Regions from separate parts of the Thioalkalivibrio sp. ALE25 genome, predicted to be linked through region 2. Evidence: predicted binding sites of a transcription regulator. Region 2 holds the regulator's gene; the other holds the start of a gene.
What was found. The regulator FNR, encoded in region 2, switches genes on or off when oxygen is low (the NO sensors DNR and NnrR bind a similar motif). The targets are predictions, from matches to a motif close to TTGATNTANATCAA.
Positions count from the first base shown of each region.

Region 1 (9,290 bases), on a different contig from region 2:
ATCCTGCTGCGCTGGATGCACGAAACCCGTGGCGCGATCTCCCCCGCCGAGTTCATTCCGGTGGCCGAACAGACCGGCCTGATCGTCCCGATCGGACGCAAGGTCATGCGCGCGGCCTGCGAGCAACTGGCCGCCTGGCAGCACCAGCCGGCCTTCCGTGACCTGACGCTGTCGGTCAACGTCAGCGCCCGCCAGTTCCGCCACCGCCACTTCGTCCGCGACCTGGCGGCGATCCTGGACGAAACCGGCGCCCCCGGGGAACGCCTGAAACTGGAACTGACCGAAAGCATGTTGCTGGAGAACGTGGAAACGGTCATTGCCCACATCGAGGAACTGCGTACGCTCGGGATCGAATTCTCCCTGGACGACTTCGGCACCGGTTACTCGTCGCTGGCCTACCTCAAGCGCCTGCCCCTGGCCCAGCTGAAGATCGATCAGTCCTTCGTGCGCGATGTGCTGGATGACCCGAACGATGCCGCGATTGCCCAGATGGTGGTCAATCTGGCCCACACCCTGGATCTGGATGTGATCGCCGAAGGGGTGGAGAACGACGATCAGCGCGCCTTCCTGTTCGGCCTGGGCTGCCGTCATTTCCAGGGCTACTTGTACGGTCACCCCGACACCCTGGCCGTCCTGGAGGCGCTGGTCCTGCGCCAGGCGGGAAACCGCCAGCCGGCCGCCCACCGATAACAATTCGATTAAATCGAATTTTAAGGGGCGTTTTTCGGCATTTTCTTTCGTATAAATCGGATCTAGGCTGACGGATATTCGATTCCCGACAAACGGAGGCCCGTCGCCCATGAGCACCAAGATCCTGATCCTGTACTACTCCACCTGGGGCCACATCGAGCAGATGGCGGAGGCCGTGGCCCGGGGGGCCCGCGAAGTCCCGGATACCGAGGTCACGATCAAGCGTGTCCCCGAACTGATGCCGGACGAGGTGGCCCGCAACGCCGGCGCCAAGCTCGACCAGGCCGCACCCATCGCGAAGCCGGAGGAACTGGCGGACTACGACGCCATCATCATCGGCACCCCGACCCGTTTCGGCCGGATGGCCGCGCAGATGGCCAACTTCCTCGACCAGACCGGCGCCCTGTGGTTCGGTGACAAGCTGGTCGGCAAGGTCGGCAGCGTGTTCGGCTCCACGGCATCGCAACATGGCGGCCAGGAGACGACCCTGGTCTCCACCATCGTCAATCTGCTTCACTACGGCATGACCGTGGTTGGTTTACCCTACACCGAGAAGCGCATGCTCGACGTCAGCGAGGTCTGCGGCGGTACGCCCTACGGCGCCACCACGCTGGCGGCCGGGGACGGCTCGCGCCAGCCGAGCGAGAGCGAACTGGGCATGGCCGCCTCCCAGGGCCGGCACGTTGCGGAGGTCGCCCGCGCCCAGCGCCTTGGGCGCGAGGCCGGCTGACCGAACCGGTCCGCGACCCAGGGGCCCTCATCGTGATGCCCCCCGAACCCGACCCGGGGCAGATGCCCGGGTCTTAACGCGGGCCCGGCCCGCCCTGCTACAAGGAGAGTATCGACATGGACCACACCCTTGACGACAGCGGCAAGCTGATACTGCGACTGGCCCTCGGCATCATGATCCTGCTGCACGGGATCGCGAAGATCACCGGTGGCATCAGCGGCATCGAAGGCATGCTGGCCGACGCCGGACTCCCGACCATCCTGGCCTACGGCGTGTACGTCGGCGAGATCCTGGCCCCGATCCTGGTCATCCTCGGACTCTATGCACGCATCGGCGCCGTACTCATCGCGATCAACATGGTCTTTGCCATCGCTCTGGCGCATGCCCACGAGGTCTTCCAGCTCACCGGCCACGGCGGCTGGGCCCTGGAACTGCAGGGTATGTTCCTGTTCGCGGCCATCGCGCTGGCCCTGACCGGCCCCGGCCGTTTCGCGATCAACCGCCAATAACCCTAAAGGAGACGCTGATTGAATCGCGCGTCCGCGTTGGTGCCCCCTGTTTTCCGAGACAAGGCGCGTCGTGCAGCGGGTAGTGGTTCTACCCGCAAGTGGCGCAACGCAGGCTCGGGGAACAGGGGGCACCAACCCGACAAGTGATTGAAAGAGCGGGCTCGGCCGCCCGTTGTTGATCGAAAACGGGCGCGCGCACGGCGTTGCGGCTCCCTTGTGCAGAATGACTGCACGGCGGTCACCGCGCCTTGTTCGCACGCAAAAGCGACTCGAGCGCGGACGCGCGATTCAATCAGCGTCTCCTTAACGCCCCGGGGCGGCGCAACGCCGCCCCTTTCGGGTACCATGCGCGACCCTGTATCCCGCGCAGACCGTGTCCCATGAACCAGACCCAGACGCTGATCCTCGGCGCCCCCCAGATTCTCCCGGTCATCCCCCGCGACACCATCTTGCGGGATCACGCCCTGATCATCCGCGACGGCGTCATCCAGGCGATCGAGCCCACGGAGACCGCACGCGCCAGATACCCCGATGCGGAGTACCGCGACCATCCCGGGCACGCCCTGATTCCCGGCCTGGTCAATGCCCATACCCACTCGGGCATGAGCCTGCTGCGGGGCATCGGCAGCGACCACACCTTGATGGACTGGCTCAAGCGCTACATCTGGCCGGCCGAAGGCAAGCTGCTCTCGCCCGAGTTCGTGCGCGCCGGCACCCGCCTCTCGGTCGCGGAGATGCTGCGTGGCGGCACCACCTGTTTCAGCGACATGTACCTATTCGTGGAGGACGCGGCGCGAGTGGTCGACGAGACCGGTATCCGCGCCTCCTTGGGCCTGACCGTGTTCGATTTCCCCACCCCCTGGGCGAGCACGGCCGACGAGTACTTCCAGCGCGGCGCCGACGTGGTGACCGCCTGGGGCCGACACGAACGGATCGCCTTCAATGTGGCCCCGCACGCGCCCTATACCGTTGGCGATGCGAGCCTGGAGCGCGTGGCCGATCGCGCGCGCGAACTCGACGCCCCGATTCACATGCATGTCCACGAGACGGCCAGCGAGGTCGCCGACGCCGTCCGTGACCACGGCGAACGGCCCCTGGCGCGCCTCGCCCGACTCGGCATGCTGGACCAGCCCTTCATCGCCGTGCACATGACCCAGGTGGACGAATCCGACCTGGACCAGCTGCGCGACCGGCCGGTGTCCGTCGCCCACTGCCCGGAATCCAACCTGAAGCTGGCATCCGGGTTCTGCCCCGTCGCGCGTCTGCAGGAAGCCGGGATCACCGTCGGCCTGGGCACCGATGGCACCGCCTCCAACAACGATCTGGACATGATCGGCGAGATGCGCACCGCCGCCCTGCTGGCCAAGGCAGTCAGCGGCGACGCCGCGGCGCTGCCCGCCGCCTCGGCCCTGGAGATGGCGACCCTCGGCAGCGCCCGCGCCCTGGGGCTGGCCGACCGCATCGGCTCGCTGGAGCCCGGCAAGCAGGCGGACGTGGTCGCGGTGGACCTGCAGGCCCTGGAGCTGCAGCCGGCGCACGACCCCAGCGCGCAAATCGTGTATGCCGCCACGCGGGATGCCGTACGCGACGTCTACGTGGCCGGACGCCCGTTGCTGCGCGACCGGGAACTGCTTACGCTGAACGTGCAGGACCTCCGCGCCGAAGCCGATGACTGGCGCATCCGGGTGCTGGAAACCCAGCAGCCCACTGCCTGAGCGAGACCGACCCCATGAACCCCCAGTCCCATTCCGAACCGCAATCCCACTCCCGGGCGCACGCAAACGTCGATAGCGCCGAGATCCACAAGTTCACGCACCGGGCCCGCGAATGGTGGGACCCCAACGGCCCCTTCGCCACGCTGCATGCGATCAATCCGCTGCGCCTGGAGTGGATCGACGCCCAGGCCGACCTGACCGGCAAGAAGGTGCTGGACGTCGGCTGCGGTGCCGGCATCCTGTCCGAGGCGATGGCGGTGCGCGGCGCGCACGTCACCGCCCTGGACGCCGGTGCCGAACACCTGGAAGTTGCCCGCGAGCACGCCCACGAGGCCGGGCTGGAGATCCACTACCTGCATACCACCGCCGAGGCCCATGCCGAACACCACGCCGGCGACTACGACGTGGTCACCTGCCTGGAGATGCTGGAACACGTGCCCGACCCCGAAGCGGTCATCGATGCGCTCGTGAAGCTCGTGCGTCCCGGCGGCTGGCTGTTCCTGTCCACGATCAACCGCACGCCGCGGGCCTTCGCCGAGGCGATCGTCGGGGCCGAATACCTGCTGAACATGCTGCCCGCCGGCACCCACGAGTACGGCCGCTTCATCCGGCCCTCGGAACTGGGCGCCGCGCTGCGCCGCCATGGGTTCGAGGTCACCGCGATGACCGGGCTGACCTATTCGCCGCTCAGCGGTCGCTACCGCCTGGTGGGGCGCACCGACGTGAACTACCTCATGGCCGCCCGCCGGGGCGACGACACCACCGCATGACGCGTGATCTGGGTTCGCTCCTGTTCGACCTCGACGGGACGCTGCTGGATACCGCGCCGGACATGCATGCGGCGCTGGTCACCCTGATGGCCGAATACGACCGCGCGCCGCTCCCTTTCCAGGCGGTGCGCAACCATGTCTCCCACGGCTCGCAGGCCCTCGTCGCGCTCGCCTTCCCCGACGCTGATGTCGACTTCACGGAACATCTGAAGAAGCGCTACCTGGAGATCTACGCCCGCGACCTGTGCCAGGCCACCGCCCTGTTCCCCGGGCTCGCCGAGCTCCTGGACCGCTGCGAGGCCCGGGGCTGGTCCGTCGGCGTGGTCACCAACAAGCCGGGCTGGCTCACCGATCCACTGCTGGAGGCGCTCGGCCTGCGGGCACGCATGGCGGCCGTTGTCAGCGGCGATACCCTGCCCCAGCGCAAGCCTGACCCCGAACCCATGTGGCTGGCGGCGCGGCAAACCGGCCTGCCCCCGGAGCGCCACTGCTACTGGGGCGATGCCGAGCGCGACATCGCGGCCGGACGCGCCGCCGGCATGCCCACCCTGATCGCCAACTGGGGCTACATCGACGCGGACCAGCAGCCGGATCAATGGGGCGCCGACGGCGCCCTGGAGCAACCCGACGATTTCTGGGCCTGGTACAACGGCGCCCCCGCCCCGGAGCGCAGCCTTGCCGGCTGATCACGCCCGCCACCCCGCGGGGGCTGATGGTTGATGGAACCCCGGATCCGCCAGGCCTATCGCCACTGCCGTCAGCGTGCCACGGCGCACTACGAGAACTTCCCTGTGGCCTCCTGGTTGCTGCCCGGCCGCCTGCGCGACCCGGTGGCGGCGATCTACTGCTTTGCCCGCGACGCCGACGACCTGGCCGACGAGGACCCGCGCCCGGTCGAAGAACGCCGCCAGGCACTGCTGGCCATGCAGGAACGCGTGCAGGTCCTGGAGGACCCGGCCGCGGAACACGATCCCGAATGGATCGCCCTGGCGGATGCCCGCGCCCGTTTCCACCTGCCGGCGGCACCGTTCTCCGACCTGATCGATGCCTTCCTGCAGGACCTCGACCAGACGCGCTACGCGACCTTTGGCGAGGTGATGGACTACTGCCGGCGTTCGGCCAACCCGGTCGGGCGGCTGCTCCTACATCTGAACGGGAACCCGACCGAGGAAATGCTGGGCCATTCCGACGCCATCTGCTCGGCCCTGCAACTGATCAACTTCTACCAGGACCTGCAGCAGGACCTGGAGGAGAACAACCGCATCTACCTGCCGCAGGAGGAGATGGACCAGTACGGCGTCACCGAGGCCATGCTCGCGGCCGAAAAGACCACGTTCCAGCTACGCAATCTGATGCAGTTCCAGTACGCCCGCGCCGATCGCCTGCTACGGGCCGGCGCGCCCCTGGGCGGGATGCTGCGCGGGCGCATGGGGCTGGAAATCCGCGCCATCATCAATGGCGGCGCCCGCATCCTCTGGCGCCTGCGCCAGCAGGACGACGTCTTCGCCCGCCCGCGCCTGCGCACCCGCGATGCCTGGATCATCCTGAGCCACAGCCTGCGCCCGCGTCGGCGCCCCCGAGCCCGCTAAACCACCTTGCTGTACCGCGGCTGGCCTTCGGTCGCCAGATAGGCGTCGAATGCCATGGCCACATTGCGCAGGAGCAGGCGACCGCGCGGCAGCACATCCAGCCGGCCCTGTTCGATCCGCACCAAGCCGTCGTCCTGCATACCCTCGAGGCGCCCCAGCGCATCCGCGAAGACCTCGCCGAACACGATCCCGTGGCGCGCCTCGATCGCGGCAAAGTCGATCCGCGAGTGGCACATCAGCTCGCTGATCACGTCGCGCCGCAGGCGGTCGTCGGCACTCAGCTCCAGCCCCCGAAAGACCGGGAGGCGGCCCGCATCCATGCGGGCGTAGTAGGCATCCAGCTCGCGCAGGTTCTGGCTGTAGGTCGCGCCGACCTTCCCGATGGCCGTGGGACCCAGCGCCACGAGGTCGTACTCCGCACGGGTGGAATAGCCCTGGAAGTTGCGCTGCAGCGTCCCGGCTCTCTGTGCCTCGGCCAGCTCGTCGTCCGGCAAGGCAAAGTGATCCATCCCGATGTAGACGTAGCCCGCCGCGGTCAGCCGCTCGATGGTCGTCTCCAGGATCGCGAGCTTCTCGGCCGCATCAGGCAGGTCCGCCTCGCGGATCTGGCGCTGCGTCTTGAACATCTGCGGCAGGTGGGCGTAGTTGTAGATCGCCAGGCGTTCGGGGCGCAGTTCGAGGGCACGTTCCAGGGTGCGGGTGTAGGTCTCCACCGTCTGCAGCGGAAGCCCGTAGATCAGGTCGAAGTTGGTGGACTCGAACCCATGGGCCCGGGCCTGCTCGACGGCGCGCGCGGTGACCTCGAAGGGCTGGATGCGGTTGACCGCCCGCTGCACATCCGGATCGAAGTCCTGCACCCCGAGGCTGATGCGGTTGAACCCCAGTTCGCCCAGCAGCGGTATCGTCCCGGGTCGCACCGCGCGCGGGTCGATCTCGATGGAGAATTCGCGCGCGGCACTGTCGTCGAGGCGGAAGTGGCGCCCGAGCAACGCCATCACCGATCGCAGGTCCTCGTCCCCGAGATAGGTCGGCGTTCCCCCGCCGAAGTGCAACTGCCCCACCGTGCGCTCCGCGTCAAACAGCTCGCCCTGCAGCGCGGCCTCGCGTTCCAGATACGCGAGATAGCGCTGCGCCCGCTGGTAGTTGCCGGTAATGACCTTGTTGCAGGCGCAATAGAAACAGACCGTGTCGCAGAACGGGACATGCACGTAAAGCGACAGCGGACGCGCCGGGTCCGCCCCGTTCGTGGCCTGCGCCGCCTCGGCATACGCGCGGTCGTTGAAACCCTCGTGGAACTGGGGTGCCGTGGGATACGACGTGTAGCGAGGTCCGCTCACGTCATAGCGACGCAGGATCTCCGGATCAAATACCAGGCGCTGCTCCATCGGGTCCCCCTCGAGCGTGTACCGCCCATTTTAGGCATCGGATCATCACAGGCTACGACCACGGCCCGGTAGCGGGCTTGATACAGGTCAACAATCCGCCTTCGGGGGCAATCTCCCGCCTCGCGCACTGCCTGTGCTAGCCTTCCCGTCCCTGTTCGACACCCGCCACGCGAGAGCGCATGTCCCCCGACGAGTATTGCGAGGAGAAGGCCGCACAGAGCGGCTCCAGCTTCTACTACGCCTTTCGTTTTCTGGAGCCCGACCGGCGCCGCGCCATCACGGCGCTGTACGCCTTCTGCCGGGAAGTGGACGACATCGTCGACGAGGTCCGCGAGGAGAGCGTCGCCCGGACCAAGCTGGACTGGTGGCGCCAGGAGATCGAACGCCTGTTCGCGGGCGAACCCCGTCACCCCATCTCCCAGGCACTGCAGCCCCACATCGCCGCCTTCGACCTGGGCCGCGAATATTTCGACGAGATCATCGACGGCATGCAGATGGATCTCGACTACGACAGCTACCCGGATTTCACCACCCTGTCGCTGTACTGCTATCGCGCCGCCAGCGTGGTCGGCATCCTCTCCGCCCACATCTTCGGCTACAGCGACCGGCGCACGCTGAAGTACGCCCACGACCTCGGCATGGCCCTGCAGCTCACCAACATCCTGCGCGACGTCCACGAGGACGCCATGCGCGGCCGCGTCTATATCCCGCTCGACGAGCTGCGCAAGCACGAGGTCAAACCCGAGGAGTTCCAAGTCAACATCACCGATGACCGTCATCGCGCCCTGTTCGCGGAACAGGCCGAACGGGCGCGGCGCTACTACGACAGTGCCGAGGAACACCTCCCCGCTGCCGACCGCTATCCCCAGCGCCCGGGCCTGATCATGGCGGCGATCTACCGCACTCTGCTGGACGAGATCGAGGACGACGGCTTCCGTGTTCTGGAACACCGCGTACGCCTGACCCCGATCCGCAAGCTGTGGATCGCCTGGCGCACCGCCCGACGCCTGAAGCGCGAGCATCGCCGCCGCGCGGCCTGACGCCATGGCCTCCAGCCCTCCCGCGCACCCTGTCGCCGTGGTCGGCGCGGGCTGGGCCGGCCTGACCGCAGCCCTCGCCCTGGCGCGCGCCGGACACCCCGTACACCTGATCGAGGCCGGCAGGATCCCCGGCGGGCGCGCCCGCAGCCTGGAGCTGGACCACACCCCACTGGACAACGGCCAGCACATCCTCGTGGGGGCCTGCCAGCAGACCCTGGAACAGATCCGCGCGGTCGGTATCGACCCCGACTCGGCCTTTCACGCCGTCCCGTTCGGGCTGCGGATGTTCGACCCCGACCGCCGGCCAGCATCCCCGGCCTTCGCGCTCGAACCCCGCTCGCCCCGGCTGCCGGCCCTGGCCTCGGCCCTCTATCGTTCCCTTCCCGGCCACGCCACCGGCATCCGGCTGCGCGCCCTGATCGGCGCGGCGGCCCTGCTGCACCGTCCCCTGCGACACGACCTGCCGGTACTCGACTGGCTGCGGCGCCGCCACCAGCCGGAAGCCCTGATCGAGCGGCTGTGGGACCCCCTGTGCCTGGCGGTGATGAACACTCCGACCCGCCTGGCCTCCGCGCGGATCTTCCAGAACGTGCTGCGACGGGCCCTGAATCACGGGCCGGAGGCCGCCCGCCTGCTGATCCCTGCGCGGCCCCTGGGCGAGGTGTTCCCCGACGCCGCCATCCGCGAGCTTCGGGCCCGGGGTGCGCGCGTGGACCTTGGCCGCCGCATCACGATGATCCAGCGCGACGCGACACGCCCGGATGCCCCTTATCGACTGCACGATCGCCAGGGCGACACCAGCAACGCCCGCGCGCTGATCCTGGCCACCACGCCCACCGCCACCGCCAGCCTGTTGCCAGCG
Region 1 is NZ_KB897932.1:61,701-70,990, forward strand. It holds gene C996_RS0108350 (EAL domain-containing protein) at 1-690, shown strand, start outside; gene wrbA (NAD(P)H:quinone oxidoreductase) at 800-1,420, shown strand; gene C996_RS0108360 (DoxX family protein) at 1,537-1,929, shown strand; gene C996_RS0108365 (TRZ/ATZ family hydrolase) at 2,310-3,644, shown strand; gene ubiG (bifunctional 2-polyprenyl-6-hydroxyphenol methylase/3-demethylubiquinol 3-O-methyltransferase UbiG) at 3,659-4,414, shown strand; gene C996_RS0108375 (HAD family hydrolase) at 4,411-5,100, shown strand; gene hpnC (squalene synthase HpnC) at 5,134-6,003, shown strand; gene hemN (oxygen-independent coproporphyrinogen III oxidase) at 6,000-7,388, opposite strand; gene hpnD (presqualene diphosphate synthase HpnD) at 7,568-8,428, shown strand; gene hpnE (hydroxysqualene dehydroxylase HpnE) at 8,433-9,290, shown strand, end outside.
Region 1: a site for FNR is predicted at 7,466-7,479, ahead of hemN (oxygen-independent coproporphyrinogen III oxidase). Genes of this name have one in related genera too.

Region 2 (9,290 bases):
GAACCAGCGCTTCTCGCCCCGCTTCTCCACCTGGGCGCGGCGAAGGGCCTCCCAGCGCTCCACCGCATTGGCGTAACGGCTCTGCGCCTGCATCAGCTGGTCGCGCGCCTCGCGCAGGTCCTCGACCCGCCGCAGTGCCAGCCCCAGGAGCTGGCCTTCCGGCGAATGTTCCCCCGGTTCCCGATCCTCCAGAGTGCGCAGTGCCTCCAGGACCTGGCGCCCCAGGTCGGTTACGGGCTCGCGCAGAGCCTGCGGATCCAGCCCCGAGGCATCGCTCTGGGACAGCAGAATACCGAGCGAGCGCAGGCGGCTGACCACCCCGGCCTGCGCCACGCGAAAGCGGTTGCCCTGGGATTCCAGTCGGTCCAGGGCGGCCCCGAGCTGCCAGCCACCGGACCATTCGAAGCTCAGGCGCTTGATCTGGCGCCCGTTCACGAGCTCGAACGCGAGCACGAAGATCGCCTGCACATCGTCGAGGGTGCACCGGGCCAGGTCGTCGGCATCGGCGGCGGAAAACAGGCGGTCCAGGAACTGGTCCACCCGGCGCACGCCATCCTCCTGGGTCGGCGCCACGCCGCGCAACCGATCGCGCAGCAGGTCGGCGACCTCCGGGGCCTCGTGGTGCAGCTTCTCCAGGGCCGCGAGCCGCGAATCCTCGGTCGCGCCCACCAGATCGCCCACGCGCGAGCGCAGGCCCAGGCGGCGATAGATCTCGATCTGCTCCGCGGCAGCCGCCAGGCTGGTATCGCCGGTCATCTCGCGCACCGCGACGGCCACCCCCTCGGGCGAGATATCCACCTCGTGGAGCAGCACCTCGGCCGCCTTGCGCCGGCGCATGTCCGGTGCGAGCTCGCTCATGGCCAGATCACGGGTCACGAACAGCAGGTCCGGCAGCAGGTCGATCGTGTTGCGCAGCTGGTCGCGCGACTGTTCCTGGCGTTTTCCGCGGGTGGCATCGGCAACAAAGCGCGCCACCAGGCCGATCACCCCGAACAGCAGGGTGTAGACGGCAAAGAAGATGAAGTTCTGTGCCGGGGCGGCATGCCCGAAACCGAGAAAGTACCCGCCCTGCATGGCCAGGAACGTGACCGGTCCCGCCGCCCACAGCAGCTGGAGGAAATTGAGCGACCAGGGGACGCGCCGCGCGGTGGCCGCCACCTCGGTGATGCGGCTGCGGCCGGCCGCCTCGATCAGGACGTTCTCCTGCGACGGCCCGACGGCCTGCGGGTCTTCCTGACCCGGTGCCTCCCTGCGTTTACGAAAGCGACCGAACACGCGCCCCTGCTCCGGAATGGATGGTCACCGCCGGCATGGCCGCAACGTCCCCGTTAGTGTAGGGAAAGTACGTTCGGTTCGCGCGCTCCGGGCCCCGTTTTCGAGCCGTTCCCGGCGCATTCGGCCACCCCTCAGGCCGCGTTGCTGCGCCGTGCCTGGGCCTCGCCGGGCGGGATCGAGACCACCTCGGAGGCATCGTCGCGATAGAGGTAGTCGCGCGTCAGCGGCACCGCGTCCTGCTGCTTGGCCATCTGCACGTGGAAGACCACCTGTCCCCACCAGCGGAAGGTCCCCTCGCAACTGGCCAGATAGAACTCCCACATGCGGCAGAAGCGCTCGTCGAAGCGCGTCACGGCCTCGGCCCGGACCTTCTGGAATCGGCGGTACCACTCGGCCAGTGTCTCGGCATAGTGCAGCCGCCAGAACTCGATATCCGTGGTGTACAGCGGGGTGGGTTCCAGCGCACTCATCACCTCGGACAGCGCCGGGGTGTACCCGCCCGGAAAGATGTACTTGCTGAGCCACGGGTTGGAGGTGCCCGGCGGCTCCTGCCGCCCGATGGTATGCAGCACGGCGATGCCGTCGGGCGTCAGGAGGTCGTGTACCCGCTGGAAGAACGTACCGTAGTTGGGTGTGCCGACATGCTCGAACATGCCGACGCTGACAATCCGGTCGTACTGGTCCTCGTGCTCGCGGTAGTCCTGGTAGAGAAACCGCACCCGGTCCTCCAGCCCGCGTCGCCCGGCCTCCTCCCGGGCCACCCGCAGCTGCTCCCGGGACAGTGTCACGCCGTCGACCTGCACGTCCGCGTGCTCGGCCAGATGGAAGGCCAGGCCGCCCCAGCCGCAACCGATATCAAGGACCCGCATGCCGGGTTCCAGGCGCAGCTTCCTGCGCAGCATCGCGCACTTGGCCTGCTGCGCTTCCTCCAGCGTCATATCGGGCCGCTCGAAGTAGGCACAACTGTAGAACATGCCCTCGTCCAGGAACTGGCGATAAAGCCACTCGTCGACATCATAATGATGGGCGATGTTCTGATAGCAGCGCGCCACCTTGTTGCCCTGCTCGATCAGCGCCCTGAGCATACGCACCGCCGGATTGACACGCTGCTGGAACATCGGCGCGAAGTTGCGCATAGCCACATCCAGGAACACCTGCAGGCCCTCGGGGCCAGGCGACCACATGCCGTTCATGTAGGTCTCGCCCAGCTGGAACCCCGGATCGCGACCGATCTTGCGCAGCGCCGCCCGGTCATGCAGCTGCATCGTGATCTCCGGCGTACCGCTACCGAAACGCTGCTCGCGGCCATCCGGGTGCCGCAGCACAAAGGTCCCGTAGCGCATGTATTGCTCGAGTAACCGCTCGATCATCTTGACCCCTGTCCTTGTCTCGGCGGCCCGTGCGCAACGCGTGGGTTCCAGGCCGTTGCCGCGCCACCCAATGTAAACTGAGTCTAAATATTGTTATCTCGCGTTGTCCATGCCTGATGCCGCGCGCGGTGAAGTGGGCGGCCGGCGCCGCTTCGAGACCCGTAATAACCCCGACCCGAATCACCTGCATTCCACAGGGACAGTAGCGCATTCCCGAGCGTGATGGCAGACCCCGAAAATCCCTTTCCCCAATTCCGAAAAAACGGCTACCCTGCACTCATGACGCTACGACCCACCCAAGCCTGTCAGCACTGCACCCTGCGCCAGCTCTGCCTGCCGGTCGGCCTGCCGCAGGACGAGCTCTGGCAGCTCGACGAGATCGTCCAGCAGCGCCGGCCGATCGCCAAGGGCGCGGCCCTGTTCACCATGGGGGCCAAGTTCGACGCGCTGTATGCGGTCCGCACGGGGGCGCTGAAGACGGTGCTGATCTCCGATGACGGCACTGAACAGATCACGGGCTTTGCCCTGGCCGGCGACCTCCTGGGACTGGACGCGATCCATTCGGGCAAGCACCCGGTGAGTGCCGTGGCCCTGGAATCCACCAGCGTCTGTGCCGTGCCCTACGGGCATGTCGACGACCTCGCCGGGCGCCTGCCCACGTTCCGCCAGCACATGATGAGCGTGATGAGCCAGGAGCTCGCGCAGGACGAAAGCCTGCATGCGCTGCTTGCCCAGCGCACGGCCGAGCAACGCCTGGCGACATTCCTCGTGGGGCTGTCGGAACGCCAGCGCACTCGCGGCCTGTCCCCCGAGCGGTTCTACCTGCCGATGTCGCGCGCCGACATCGCCAACCACCTGGGCCTGACCCAGGAGACCATCAGCCGACTGTTCACCCAGCTGCGCAACCAGGGCGTAATCAGCCTGCACACCCGCGACCTCGAGATCCTGGAGCCCGAGAGTCTGCGGAACACCGCCGGGGTGACGTTCACCTCCTCCGCCGCGAGCAGTGCCTGAATCCGGAGGCACCCCGGAGGAGCCGTCGACGGACTTCGAGGCCTTCTGGAGCTTCGCCGGAACCCTCTGGGCCGACCCCGATGCACGCGCGCGTCTGATGCGCTGGCAGGAGGACTTCGGGGTGGATGTGATGCTGGCGCTGTTTGCCCTGTGGTACCCCCGACCGCTGACGACCTCTCAGTGGCAACGGCTCGCGCAAACCGCCCGCCGCTGGCAGACCTCAGCCACCGGACGCATCCGCGCCCTGCGCCGCCAGTTGCACACCCCCGAGCGCGACACGCTCTACCGCGCGGTACTCGCGCTCGAACTCCAGAGCGAGCGCCTGGCGGGCCTGCAACTGCTCGCGCAGGCCCGCCAGCTCTCGACGCCGGATAGCCGGTCCCACGCCGTGAACCACCGGCGCCGACTGCACACGCTGTTCCCCGCATTGCCGGAGGCCGAGATCCGCGACGCGCCACACACTCCGGATCGGTGTTCTCAATAGCGTGTCCACGCAGGGACGTACGTAGCGGCATGCCGGCTGCATGCGCTGGCGGTTCCGGCTATCCTCCCCGGCATACAGACCCTACACGGCAGGATTCATGTCCGACGATCTGCGCACCCAGCTCCTGAAGACGGGGCTGGTGGACGAAAAACAGGTTCGCAAGGCCAAGGCGCAAAAGCATCAGGCGCAAAAGGGCAACGCGAAAAAGAAGAAGGACCGCAAGACCGGCCCCGAGCCCGGCGTGGCCGAGGCGCGCAAGGCCGAGCAGGCCGAACGCTCGCGGCAGAAGAACCGCGAACAGCAGGAGCGTGCCGAACGCCGCGCCCGCCACGCACAGATCCGCGAGCTGGTCAGTACCCATCTGGCGCCGATCCCCACGGGCGATGCCGCGCTGGACTATCATTTTCAGCAGGGGGGGCAGATCCGCCACCTACCGGTGACAGCGGATCTGCAAAAGCGCCTGGCCGACGGGCGCGCCGCGATTGCGGGGCTGGATATCCGGCCGGAAAAGGGTTTCCGGGTCATCCCGCGGGAGACAGCGGACCGCATCCGCGAGCGCGATCCGGAATGGCCGCTGGTGATTCCGGCCGAGGATGATGCGTCGTCCGAGCCCGACCCGGACGACCCCTACAAGGATTACGTCGTCCCCGATGACCTGATGTGGTGAGGGCAAGGGGCACGCACGGACCGGCGGCCCCGCGGGTCCGTCAGTCCGTGGTGCGCTTCACGTCCGCGGCCGGCATGCCGGACTGCTGCGGACGCCGGGCCTCGTCACTGGACATATCCTGAGGGGTTAGTCCCCCCTCCCCCAGACTCTGGGGTGCACCCACCGACTCCTCCTCCGGCGCGCCGTTGCCACAGCCCAGGGCCAGCAGGCCCACGGCGGTCAGTCCGATCACCAGGGGGGTCGCTCGCTGAATCTCTCGCATCGCTATCGCTCTCGGGTGTTTTCAGGTCAAAGCGTGCAAGCCCACGGCCCGTCGCGCAAGCGCCGGCGTGAAGATCACGGGCTTGGCACACGCCCTTGAGACCCGCCTGGCTGCGGATTCGCTGTCAGACGGCCCCGACCGGCAGGATGCGGGTCCCGGCCTGGCCGTCCAGGATATCAGCGGCATGCCCCAGCGCACCGATCCCGACCCGGATGCCGCCTTGCGCCGCGCGCCGCGCCGCCTCCATCTTCGGGCCCATGGAACCCGCGGGGTAGGCCGCCGGCTCCACGGCCGTGACCAGCAGGGCCTTCAAGCGCCGAGCGTCCGGCGTGCCCCAGTCCATATAGACGCCGTCGACATCGGTCAGCATCAGCAGCCAGTCGGCCTCGACATGCGCGGCCAGACGGGCGGCCGTCAGGTCCTTGTCGACCACAGCCTCGATGCCCTGCAGGCGCCCGGCCGCGTCGCGCACGACTGGCACACCCCCGCCACCGGCGCAGATCGCGACAGCGCCACTATCCACCAGGGAGCGTACCGCCTCCATGCCCAGCAGGCGCTGCGGCTCGGGCGAGGCTACCACGCGCCGCCAACCCTCGCCGTCGGGCGCGATATCCCAACCGCGCTCGTCGGCCAGCGCACGAGCACGGGCTTCATCCCAGGTGGGGCCGATGAATTTCTCCGGATGGCCAAAGGCCGGATCGTTGGGGTCGACCTCGGTCTGCGTCAGCAGGCTCGCCACCCGGTCATGCCCCAGTGCGTTGTGCAGCTCGCGCGCCAGGATGTAGCCGATCATGCCGTGGCTCTCGGCGCCGACAACGTCCAGCGGCCAGGCGATGCGATCGCACTCCGCCTGATTGGCCAGCAGGCCAACCTGCGGCCCGTTCCCGTGGGTGACGACCACCTCGTGCTCGCGCGCCACGGCGGCGATCGCCTCGGCGGCCTGTTGCGCGTTGCGCTGCTGGGCCTCGGCCGAGGGCGTCTCGCCGCGTTGCAACAGGGCGTTGCCGCCCAGCGCGATCACGATGCGCATGGCGGTCCTCCGGGGGATTTGGTGGGTGTCAGGTCCGCGGCAGGGTGACGCCGCGCTGCCCCTGGTACTTGCCGCCCCGGTCCTTGTAGGACGTCTCGCAGACCTCGTCGGACTGCAGGAACAGCATCTGCGCCACACCCTCGTTGGCGTAGATCTTGGCCGGCAACGGCGTGGTGTTGGAGAACTCCAGCGTCACGTGGCCCTCCCACTCGGGCTCCAGCGGGGTCACGTTCACGATGATGCCGCAGCGGGCATAGGTGGACTTGCCCAGGCAGATGGTCAGTACATCGCGCGGGATACGGAAGTACTCCACCGTGTGCGCCAGGGCAAAGGAGTTGGGCGGGATGATGCAGACATCCGACTGCACATCCACGAAGCTGCCCTCGTCGAAGCCCTTGGGATCGACGATGCTGGAATTGATGTTCGTGAAGATCTTGAAATGATCCGAACAGCGCACGTCGTAGCCGTAGCTGGAGGTGCCGTAGGACACGATCCGCTCCTCGTCGCGGTAGCGGATCTGGCCGGGCTCGAAGGGCTCGATCATGCCCTGCGTCTCGGCCATCTCCCGGATCCAGCGGTCCGACTTGATGCTCATTGGCCCTGTCCCTGGTCGGCGGTTCGCCGGATCAGTTGTTCTGAATCACGATATTGGGGAACTTGCTGCTGTAGTCCTTGGACTGCTCCGCCAGCTTGGCGCCGGTGCGCCGCGCGATTTCGCGATAGATCTCGGTAATGCGGCCATCCGGGTCGGCGATCACGGTGGGCTCGCCGCCATCGGCCTGTTCGCGGATGCGGATGTCCAGCGGCAGGGCGCCCAGCATATCCACCCCGTACTCCTCGGCCATGTTCTCCGCCCCGCCCTGGCCGAAGATGTACTCTTCGTTGCCGCACTTCGAGCAGATGTGGATGCTCATATTCTCGATGATGCCCAGCACTGGCACCTCGACCTTCTCGAACATGCGCAGGCCCTTGCGGGCGTCCAGCAGCGCGATGTCCTGCGGCGTGGTCACGATCACCGCGCCGGACACCGGAATCTTCTGCGACAGCGTCAGCTGGATGTCGCCGGTGCCCGGCGGCAGGTCGATGATCAGGTAGTCCAGATCCTTCCAGTTAGTCTCGTTCAGGAGCTGCTCCAGCGCCTGGGTCACCATCGGGCCACGCCAGATCATCGGCGTGTCCTCCTCGATCAGGAAGCCGATGGACATCGCCTGTACGCCGTGGCGCTCCAGCGGCTCCATGCTCTTGCCATCCTTGGACTCCGGGTTGCCCTTGATGCCCAGCATGCGCGGCTGGCTGGGGCCGTAGATGTCCGCATCCAGGATGCCGACCTGCGCGCCCTCGGCCGCCAGGCCCAGCGCCAGATTCACCGCGGTAGTGGACTTGCCCACCCCGCCCTTGCCGGAGGCCACGGCGATGATGTTCTTGATCCCCGCCATCGGCTTGAGGCTCTTTTGCACCGCGTGCGTCGTGACCTTGGTGTTGATGGTCACTTCCGAGGATTCCAGCCCGGCGACACCGGCCAGCGCCCCCTGGATGGCTGCGCGGAGCTCGTCGTGATAGCCGTTCGAGGAGTAGCCCATCTCGATGGCAATGGAGGCGCGCGCGCCCTCCACCTGAATGTCCTTGACCGCGCCGGCGGCCACCAAATCCTGCTCCAGGTACTTGTCCTGAACAGTCTTCAGGGCGTTTTCGATCTGCTCGCGCGAGAGTTCGGCCATGGTGTTCGTTCCATCCAGCAATTGAAGGGTGACCGCGCGATTCTACTGGCACCGGTACGGCACGCCAATGGCAACACGCAGTGCCAGTCCTTTCCCGGGGCCCAAACATGCTCATCCGGCCGGGTGTCAAGCCTTTCGCATCGGTTTTATGCACAAACATGGCGCATACGGGGAAGACAGGCCTAGATAGCCGCACAAACGTCCAAACCGCTGCACAATAGTTTTCCAACTTGCTGTTTTATTAGATTTCTTTTGGGTTGGTCGATTTTTAACCAATTTGTCATGCACCCTTGTGTGGCAAGGGGTAGCGACCGATTCCACCGGGTTTCCCACAGACTTATCCACAGGTTCTGTGGACAAGCGGGCCCAGCCCGCGCTGCGCCTCGACAAGCCGCTGGACACACCGGACAATAGCGCCCCTGCACCCGCGGCCCGGCGCCGCCCATCACGAGCCAAGCAATGACCGATACCCCGCGCAAGATCCTCGTCACCAGCGCCCTGCCCTACGCGAACGGCCCGATCCATCTCGGGCACCTGGTGGAATACATCCAGACCGACATCTGGGTGCGGTTCCAGCGTGCGCGGGGCCACGAGGTGATCTATGTCTGCGCGGACGACGCCCACGGCACGCCGATCATGCTCAAGGCCCGTGCCGAGGGCATCGAACCCGAGGAACTGATCGCGCGGGTGCGCCAGGAACACGAGGCCGACTTCAGCGAATTCCTGATCGGCTTTGATCACTACCACTCGACGCACTCCGACGAGAACCGCGAGCTGGCCGGCCAGATCTACAAGGCCCTGCGCGACGCCGGGCACATCGAGATCCGCACCATCGACCAGGCCTATGACCCCGAGGCCGGGATGTTCCTGCCGGATCGCTTCATCAAGGGCACCTGCCCCAAATGCGGCGCGCAGGAGCAGTACGGCGACTCCTGCGAGGCCTGCGGCGCGACCTACAGCCCGATGGACCTGAAAGACGCGGTATCGGCCATCAGCGGCGCGCGCCCGGAGTCGCGCGCCTCGGAGCACCACTTCTTCAAGCTGGGCGACTTCGAGGCCTTCCTGCGCGACTGGACCCGCTCCGGCCGTCTGCAGGACGCGATCCGCAACAAGCTGGACGAATGGTTCGAGACCGGCCTGAGCGACTGGGACATCTCCCGTGACAAGCCCTACTTCGGCTTCGAGATCCCCGACGCCCCGGGCAAGTACTTCTACGTGTGGCTGGACGCCCCGATCGGCTACATGGCGAGCTTTCGCGCCTTCGCCGAGCAGCAGGGCCTGGACTTCAACGCCTGGTGGGGCGCGGACTCCGACGCCGAGCTGTACCACTTCATCGGCAAGGACATCGCCTACTTCCACACCCTGTTCTGGCCGGCCATGCTGCATGGCGCGGGCTTTCGCACCCCGTCGGCGGTCTTCTGCCACGGCTTTCTGACGGTCAACGGCCAGAAGATGTCCAAGTCGCGCGGG
Region 2 is NZ_KB897931.1:126,649-135,938, forward strand. It holds gene C996_RS0107665 (hypothetical protein) at 1-1,275, opposite strand, end outside; gene C996_RS0107670 (cyclopropane-fatty-acyl-phospholipid synthase family protein) at 1,407-2,645, opposite strand; gene fnr (fumarate/nitrate reduction transcriptional regulator Fnr) at 2,925-3,659, shown strand; gene C996_RS0107680 (DUF2390 domain-containing protein) at 3,652-4,143, shown strand; gene C996_RS0107685 (DUF2058 domain-containing protein) at 4,241-4,810, shown strand; gene C996_RS0107690 (hypothetical protein) at 4,851-5,072, opposite strand; gene C996_RS0107695 (carbamate kinase) at 5,197-6,102, opposite strand; gene dcd (dCTP deaminase) at 6,131-6,697, opposite strand; gene apbC (iron-sulfur cluster carrier protein ApbC) at 6,729-7,820, opposite strand; gene metG (methionine--tRNA ligase) at 8,280-9,290, shown strand, end outside.